One region of the Dehalogenimonas etheniformans genome, then DNA from elsewhere that is predicted to be linked to it. Evidence: riboswitches for the same ligand, from Rfam matches in the RefSeq annotation. Region 1 holds a riboswitch; the other holds the start of a gene.

Region 1 (4,423 bases):
CTCTTCAATTAAAAGTATATACTCGACTCTACGTTGAGACAAAAATGGATATGATCTCGATCTGGATAGGCGAAGAAATAGGATCGTTCAAACATTGGCAAAAACGTAGACAATCACCAGAGCAGCTATGATCAAGTATTCAAGCGTTCTAAAGAAACCCGGCAATAATTTACGTTTGGCAAGCTCGCGGAAACCGGCACCCGCCAGGCCGGCGACTGCCAGCGCGAACGCCAAAAAGAAATGGTACTGAATGATGATACTGGCAGCGTCAAGCACCGTTGTTCTCCCGTTCCGCTTTTTCGAACTGGAGGAACAGAACGCTCATTGTGAAAATGCTGATAAGCATGAGTAAGCCGGCGGTGGCGATGTCCGGAATATCCAACTGGTTGGCGGCATCCCAAATACCGTGAAGCACGGCCGCTAAAACGAAGATCCCGATCATTTGAGCGGCGTTAAGTTTGCCGTTGGCTTTCTGCATCCAGATGAAAACACAGATAAGCGCAGTCCATGCTGGATGGCCAAATGGAGTGAAAAAACCGCGGGTGAGCATGGTGTAACCGACATTTCCGCCATCGGCGAGCACGATAAGACCTTTGCCGATGGTTTCGAGCACCGCAAAACCCATCCCGGAAGCCGCACCGATCAAAATGCCGTCTGAGAGTTTCTTGAAGCGCCATTGATAGAAAAGTATTAGCGGGAAAACAATCTTGGCAGATTCCTCGATGATCCCGACCGAGAGATCTCCCCCAAGGGTCTTGGTAATTCGGAAGCTATATTCCAGAAAACCGGCGATGATCAAGCCGATGGCGCCGCCGACCATGAAAACATTAGCCAGATCCCTGGCTGAAACGCCCCCTCGGTAATCCAGACGGTTGAACAAAAACACCATGACCGGAATGGGAACGGTGCAGGTTCCAACGAGAATAAGCACTGCCGCCGAAATCCGATTGTCGGTCTGATTCCAAACCAAGTAAGCGGCCAGGGAAATTGCCAGGAACAGTAAAAACAGCTTCTTGGGATTTCGGAACAGGCTTTTAACGGCGTTGATCACGAGCACGGTCCGATGGTCGTGCCGAGATATTTGGACGCCAACTCCATGGCACAGAATTCACCGCACATGGTGCAGGCTGAACCAGCGGTGTGGTGAGCCCCATGACGCCGTTTGGATAACTCAGGGTCTATGGAAAGTTCAGCCTGGGCTTCCCAATCGAGGTCCTTGCGGGCGCGCGCCATCTTCAGGTCCCATTCGGAGGATCCTTTGATACCTTTTGCAATGTCAGCGGAGTGAGCGGCGATACGAGAGGCAATTACTCCTTGCTTGACGTCCTCTGCATCTGGAAGTGACAGGTGTTCCGCGGGCGTCACATAGCAAAGAAAATCTGCGCCATACATCGCGGCCAAGGCTCCGCCGATGGCGGAAGTGATATGGTCGTACCCCGGTGCGATATCGGTAACCAGCGGGCCTAAAACATAGAACGGGGCATTACGGCACACCGATTTCTGCAACTCAATGTTGGTCTGAATGCGGTTCAGAGGTACATGCCCCGGCCCCTCTACCATCACCTGCACACCCCCGGCTCGTGCCCGGTCGACAAGTTCTCCTAAGGTCAGTAGTTCTTCGACCTGGGCGCGGTCGGTAGCGTCGGCCAGGCAGCCGGGTCGCAGTCCATCACCGAGACTAAGGGTGACATCGTATTCGGCGGCGATTTCCAGCAGCCGATCATATTCTTCATAAAGAGGGTTTTCCCGCCCATGGTAAGCCATCCAACCGGCAAGCAGCGCACCCCCGCGTGATACTATATCGGTTATCCTGCCCTGCTCCTTCAAACGGGCTATCACACTGCGGGTTACGCCGCAGTGGACGGTAACGAAATCAACTCCTTCACGGGCGTGATTCTCGATTGCACGAAATAAATCATCGGAAGTCAGTTCGACGATGGAGCCGCTAGTCATCCTGGCCGTAGCTCCGGCATCGTAAATAGGAACTGTCCCTAGGGCAACAAAACATTTCTGAAGAATCGCTTGCCTGATCGCAACCAGATCGCCGCCGGTGGAAAGGTCCATGACTGCATCGGCGCCAAACTCTTGAGCTACTCTGAGTTTTACCAACTCGTTTTCAAGATCAACGCAGTCCGAAGAAGTGCCGATATTAGCGTTCACCTTGGTACGCAACCCCCGGCCGATGCCGCTCGGCTTCAGGTTCTGATGGTTGATATTCGCCGGAATAACAATATATCCATCGGCAAGGCCTTCACGGATGATCTCCGGTGAAACATTTTCGGCGGAGGCTACCGAAAGCATCTGTGGAGTAATGATACCCTTTCGGGCTAGTTGCAGTTGTGTTGTCATGAGTGATACCGCTTTCCTACGCTCGCATTATCGAGTTCAGGTGCCAGGGTTGTCCTGAAGAAGGACTCTCAGCAGGCTCGCACCCCTAGCGGTCTGGTTCATCTAGCATAACATAATCTCCAATTGCAGGACAAAAATTGCTATAATCCTGGAAATGATTTTACCCATTTTGAATCATGGCGCAAGGGAACTAGGTATCGAGCTTTCGGACCACCAGTTCGACCAGTTTGAGAAGTATTATCATCTTTTGTTTGAATGGAATAAGAAGTTCAACCTAACGGCAGTTACCGATTATTCAGAAGTGCAGCGAGTTCACTTCTTGGACTCGCTGAGTTTAATCCGGGCGGGAATTGTTCCCGATGGTTTAAGAATTATAGATGTCGGCGCGGGAGCCGGGTTCCCCGGTCTCCCGCTCAAAATAGCCTTTCCCCAACTTAAACTCACCCTTCTTGAGGCAACCGGGAAAAAGGCGGTCTTTCTTTCAGAAACTGTCGCCGCGCTGGATTTAGATGGAGTCACCGTTTTGAACGCGCGGGCTGAAGACGCCGCGCGCCAACCCGAACATCGAGAACAATACGAACTTGTAGTATCTCGAGCCGTTGCATCTCTCGACACACTTGGTGAACTATGTTTATCATTCTGCCGCGTCGGCGGAACTTTCATCGCCTATAAGAAAGGTGACATCGGAAACGAAGTTGATGGAGCCCTTAAAGCAATCGAAACGCTCGGCGGGCGCTTGCGCTTCATCCAGGATATTGCTCTAACCGACCTACCGGACTCCCGGAAGCTGGTGGTTATCGATAAGATCCGTCATACTTCGCCGGAATATCCCAGGCGTAGCGGGTTACCAGCTAAAAAGCCTATCAGCTAACGTTTGCCCGTTCGAACGGCGAATAGTAGAATATTGTTGAATCCTGCCTGCCGGGAGGCCGTAATTGCCGAACCTCATAACCGACGACCTGGAAGCGCTCCTGGATACCCTCCCCGTTGAAATCCGCCGCCCTCTAAGTCTGCAACCCGACCTCAGTCAACTAGTAGAAGTCATAATGGACCTCGGACGTGTCCCCGAGGGGCGTTTTGCCGAACGGGAGGTGGTACTGAGAACTGAGGAAGTTACAGAGGGCGACCTGGAATACGTTATCGCCAGGGTCAGCGCCTTCGGGGCTGATAATCGGGCTGGGATTGAGAGAACGCTTCACCGGATTTCGGCGATAAGGAACCGAAAAGGAAAAGTCATTGGCCTGACATGCCGGGTTGGCCGTGCAGTGTTCGGGACGATCAAGATCATCGAAGACCTTATTGAATCCGGCAAGAGTGTGCTGCTTTTAGGGAGGCCAGGCGTCGGGAAGACGACCATGCTGCGCGAGGTAGCCAGGGTGTTGGCCGACGATCTGAAAAAGCGCGTTGTCATCGTCGACACCTCAAATGAAATTGCTGGGGATGGAGATATACCCCACCCGGCCATCGGGCGGGCGCGGCGAATGCAGGTGGCGGTGCCCGATATGCAGCACGCCGTGATGATCGAGGCGGTGGAAAACCACATGCCCGAGGTCATCGTCATCGATGAGATCGGTACCGAACTTGAGGCATTGGCGGCGCGGACTATCGCCGAGCGAGGCGTTCAACTGGTCGGCACCGCTCATGGCAACACGCTGGATAACCTGATGCAGAATCCGACACTTTCGGACCTAATCGGCGGTATTCAGGCGGTTACGCTGGGTGACGAGGAAGCCAGGCGAAGGGGCACCCAAAAAACGGTACTGGAACGAAAGGCTCCGCCGACTTTTGATATCATCGTCGAGATCCAGGAACGCGATATGGTGGCGGTGCATTGTGACACCGCAGAGGCTGTGGACGCCATTTTACGTGGCAATGAGCTTGAAACGGAGATTCGGTCGGTAGGTCCGGACGGGGAGGTCAAAACAACCCACGCCGCGCCTGAGGCCGAGCAGTCGGAAGGGCGTCGGAAAGCTGTAGCGCAAACAGCGGTGGAAACTCCGCGACTTTATCTGTTCGGGATCAACCGCTCCCGCCTGGAACAGGTGGCTGAAGAAATGCACGTAAAACTTAACAT
Region 2 (4,423 bases), 470 kb from region 1:
CAGCAACAAAGCTGTCGGCTCGCGCTTTCAGGTCTTCTGCTCGTTTTCGGATATCGCTCCTAGTTTTTCGGCCGGACTGTGGAGCCAGCAGCAACGCTGCGCCAGCCCCAAAGGCCGCCCCGGCTAAAACACCGGCAGCAATTCCCATGACTTTTCCTTTCTCCATAATCCAACCTCCCTTATTTATCTCGCGGTTTAAGGCTCTGCTTCTCCCGAACCGTCACCTCCTATTGGATGACCGATTGCGGCGACTTTATCCCGGATTGAATTGCCCAGGGATTCAGCGCGGCTTTTCATTTCATCAGCACGTTTTCGCAGCATGTCCCTGGTTTCGGCGCCGCTCCTGGGAGCGTACAATAAGCCCAGACCGACACCGATAGCTGTCCCCATCAACAGCCCTGCCAGTAAACCTCTGTTTGTGTTCTCTTCCATTCTGTCCCTCCTCGTTCACCGATTATCGAATTCTTGCCACGTCGGCGGCGGCTTTGTTACCTCTATATTAACCCTCCGGGACAGACTTTAAAATCCGTAGAATTACTCAATTATTCGATGCGGGGTACCTAACTCGCGGAAGTTGTTAAGGCTGGGGAACCGTCGTTGAATACGTACCCAACGGGCGGAGAATAAGTATGATTACGGATAGCGGATGAGCGCCCGACACACGATAATATATGCCGTCGGGTCGTGAGCAAGGTTCTGACTGACTCCGGCGATAAGATGGATTTTATATAAAACTATTGATAACAAGGAGGAATGTTACCCCATGGATGTGTTGAGAAAAGCTGATCTGCTGACCCTGCTTCAAAAACCGGATGGTCCGGCAGTCTCTATTTACATGCCCACCCACCGCGTTGCCGATATGGAAGGCGATCCCCTGCTCCTGCGGCATCTCCTTGATGATGCCGAAACCAAACTCACTCAAATGGGATTGAAAACCGCGGAAGCCCGCAATCTGCTTTCGCCCGCCCGGGAATTGCTCCGGGATGCTCTGTTTTGGCAGCACCAGGAGGAAGGACTCGCCCTCTTTATTTCTAGAAATTCATTCTCCCATTTCAATCTGCCCTTTGAGGTCGCCGAGACCGCGGTGGCATCCGGCGAGTACTTCATAAAGCCCCTTTTGCCTCTAGTGATCAACGATGGAGTCTATTATCTTCTGGCCCTAAGTCTGAACCGGGCGGCTTTTTTCAGGTGCCTGATGGGTAATTGCCAGGAAATCATTCCGGTTAAGATGCCGCATAGCCTTGAGGAATCCATGCGTTATGACGAAGCTGAAAAACAGCTCCAGCAACATACCCTAGGAGCCGGGGCTACCATGTTCCACGGACAAGGCGCCCCCAATGACCTGGAAAAGGAACGCGCGGCCATATTTTTCCAGCAGGTAAACCGTAGCCTGGAAACCGTATTGGCCGGTGAAAAAGCGCCCCTTGTCGTTGCTGGAGTAGAAAACCACCGTGCTCTATTCCGAACGGTTTGCAGCTACGACAATTTGCTCTCCGAAGGCATTGAAGGCAACCCGGACCGGGTAAACCCGGATACTCTGCAGAAAAATGCCTGGAAATTAGTGCGCCCATATTTCATGCAGGAGCAGTCTAAGAGGCTTTCCCAATATATCAATGCCACCGGCCAGGGTCCTTCGATCAGCGATCTGGCGCAGGTCATTCCGGCAGCGGTCGACGGGCGGGTTTATTCTCTTTTCTTCGCCGAAGGACTGGAGCGCTGGGGCGCCTTCGACGAAGCCGAACATTGCGTCAAGGTAGTCAAAGAACCATCCAACGGCGCTTACGATCTTATAGAGTTTCTGATCAAGAAAACACTTGCCACTGGCGGCAACGTGTATTCTCTCAAATCGGATGAACTGCCGAGCGACACCGGTGTCGCCGCGGTGCTACGCTATTAGCCGCCCTTAATTTATGCTATCATAACCTACAATTGAATAGGATTTACTGGGGGAGCCGAAAGGCTGAGAGACCCGATTATTGATCGGGGCGACCCTTGGAACCTGGTCTCGGTAATGCGAGCGTAGGGAAGTAGATAAATTCCGGAAGCGCATTGCCTTCCGGAATTTATTTTATGTAAGGAGTTTATTAATTATGGCCACTGCTGAAATGCCTGAAATTGGCAAAATCTCTCCGGAAATTTTCCGGGAGATAATTTTCCCCCGTCTTGGCGCCAAAAGTGATAAGGTTCTGGTCGGTCCTCAGCATGGTGTCGACGTCGGCATCGCAGAGATCGGCGGCAAGGCGGTATCATTCACTACCGATCCTATTTTCATCGTGCCTCAATATGGCTTCGAGCGCGCCGCATGGTTCGCCATTCACATCATCGCCTCGGATTCGGTCACTTCAGGTCTCAAGCCCAAATTCCTGTCGATCGACCTCAATCTACCGATGGACATGACCAAGGAACAGTTGGCTTCAATGTGGGAGGTCATGCACCGGGAATGCGAAAAGATGGGTATTAATATTATCACCGGCCACACCGCCCGTTATGAAGGCTGCAACTATCCCATGGTCGGGGGCGCTACCATGATTGGCACCGGTGAACTTTCTGAATACGTATCCCCGCGTTTCGCCAAGGAGGGCGACAAGATCATTGTCACCAAAGGTCCCGCCATTGAAGCCTGCGGTATCTTCGCCGCGGTGTTCCCGGGTCTGATCGCAAAGGAATTCGGAGATGATTTTGCCCGCCGCGCCGAGGGGCTTTTTTACCGGATGTCGGTGGTCGATGACGCCCTGGCCGCGGTCTCGGTAGGTGTCCGCGACAACGGGGTTAGTTCTATGCATGACGCCACGGAGTGCGGCATCTGGGGCGGCTTATTCGAGGTAGCCCAGGCCGCCGGCTTGGGCGCCAGGATCATTAAAGACGACATTGTCGTCGCCGACGGCGTGCCCGAAATTTGCCGCCTGTTCGGTATAAGCGATCCTTACGCCGCCATTTCCGAAGGCACCTTGATCATCACCTGCCGGCCGCATAAGGCTTGCGACATCATCCAGGCGCTCAGTGCTAAAGGAATCCCGTCGTCGATCATCGGGGAATTGACCCCGCCCGAAGCCGGGATGGTACTCGTCGACCGAGGCCGAGAGACTCGCCTTGTCCATCCGATCGTTGACCCCTTCTGGAAGGCTTTTTCGAAAGCCGTCCAGGGAGCCTAGCACGGGCAATCCCGATGAAAAAAAACCTTCCACAGACCGATATCTACGCCATCCTGTCTGATGCCTGTTCGGGCAGCCGGGGCAATGTGGAGACCGCCCGTTTTTTGTTGAAGGCTGGAATCAAGATCATCCAGTACCGTGAGAAAGACTTCCCGATGCGCCGTAAGTATGAGGAGTGTGTCGCCATCAGCCGACTGTGCCGCGAATACGACGCTTGTTTCATCGTCAACGACGACGCCGGACTCGCTATAGCTTGCGGGGCTGAAGGCCTTCACCTCGGGCAGGACGATCTTCCCTCCGACGCCGCCCGCCGGGTCGTCGGCGCAGACATGCTCATTGGACTCTCGGTCGCTACACCTGAAGAAATCGACAAAGCTTTGACAATCCCCGAGGTCGATTACCTCGGCGTTGGCCCCGTGTTCGCCACCTCCACCAAGCCAGATGCAGCGCCCCCTGGCGGAGTTGCCTTGCTAGAATATGCCCTTAAACGTTCTCACCTGCCGGTCGTCGCCATTGGCGGCATTAACAGGGAGAATATCGGATCGCTGGCAGAAAGGGAATGTAAATGCTTTGCCATTGTCTCGGATTTGATTGGAGCTGAAGATCTCATTCAGCGCGTTTTCGACCTCCGGAGTGCCTTTTCCGTATAAAAATACTCAACCTACTACCGGGTGACACCCTCCCAATACATCGGGTAAAATGACCGCTGTGACCGAAAGCCTTACCCCCCTCCGCTCCCAGTACCTGCGCATCAAGCGTCGCTATCCCGAAGCGATAGTCTTCTTTCGCCTCGGTGATTTCTACGAGACGTTCGACTCCGATGCCGAACTCACGGCACGTGAACTCGAGATCGTCCTCACTGCTCGTGAAATGGGTAAAGGCGTTAAAGTACCAATGGCGGGCATCCCATATCATGCGGTCGACAACTACCTCGCCCGCCTCATCAACCGCGGCCATAAAGTAGCCATCTGCGAGCAGACCGCTCGCCCCGGCGATACCAAGGGACTCATGGACCGCGAAGTAGTACGCCTGGTCACCCCAGGCACGGTCATCGAGCCCGGGCTCCTCGACATCAAAACTAACAACTACCTGGTGGCCGTAGTCCCAGGGGAGGAACAGTCTGGACTGGCCTATATCGACATCTCGACGGGGCAATTTGCAGCCACGCAGTTCCCAGCCGCCCGACTCGAAAGCGAAATCGAGCGTCTCGCCCCCGCCGAGATTATCGTGCCCAAAGGTTGCGGCTACCGGCCTTCATCGCCCGTACCGGT

What was found. Region 1 has a riboswitch for thiamine pyrophosphate ahead of thiC (phosphomethylpyrimidine synthase ThiC). Riboswitches for the same ligand answer to the same signal wherever they lie in the genome.
Region 2: it holds a riboswitch for thiamine pyrophosphate, as region 1 does, so the genes downstream of both, HX448_RS02545 (AIR synthase family protein) here and thiC (phosphomethylpyrimidine synthase ThiC) in region 1, are expected to answer to the same signal.

The regions. Positions count from the first base shown of each region.
Region 1 is NZ_CP058566.2:967,340-971,762, forward strand. It holds gene HX448_RS04880 (hypothetical protein) at 88-276, opposite strand; gene HX448_RS04885 (PrsW family intramembrane metalloprotease) at 269-1,051, opposite strand; gene thiC (phosphomethylpyrimidine synthase ThiC) at 1,048-2,349, opposite strand; TPP riboswitch at 2,346-2,446, opposite strand; gene rsmG (16S rRNA (guanine(527)-N(7))-methyltransferase RsmG) at 2,504-3,220, shown strand; gene HX448_RS04900 (R3H domain-containing nucleic acid-binding protein) at 3,285-4,423, shown strand, end outside.
Region 2 is NZ_CP058566.2:497,131-501,553, reverse strand. It holds gene HX448_RS02560 (YtxH domain-containing protein) at 1-166, opposite strand, end outside; gene HX448_RS02555 (YtxH domain-containing protein) at 196-432, opposite strand; gene HX448_RS02550 (baeRF3 domain-containing protein) at 764-1,897, shown strand; TPP riboswitch at 1,936-2,043, shown strand; gene HX448_RS02545 (AIR synthase family protein) at 2,091-3,152, shown strand; gene thiE (thiamine phosphate synthase) at 3,167-3,802, shown strand; gene mutS (DNA mismatch repair protein MutS) at 3,852-4,423, shown strand, end outside.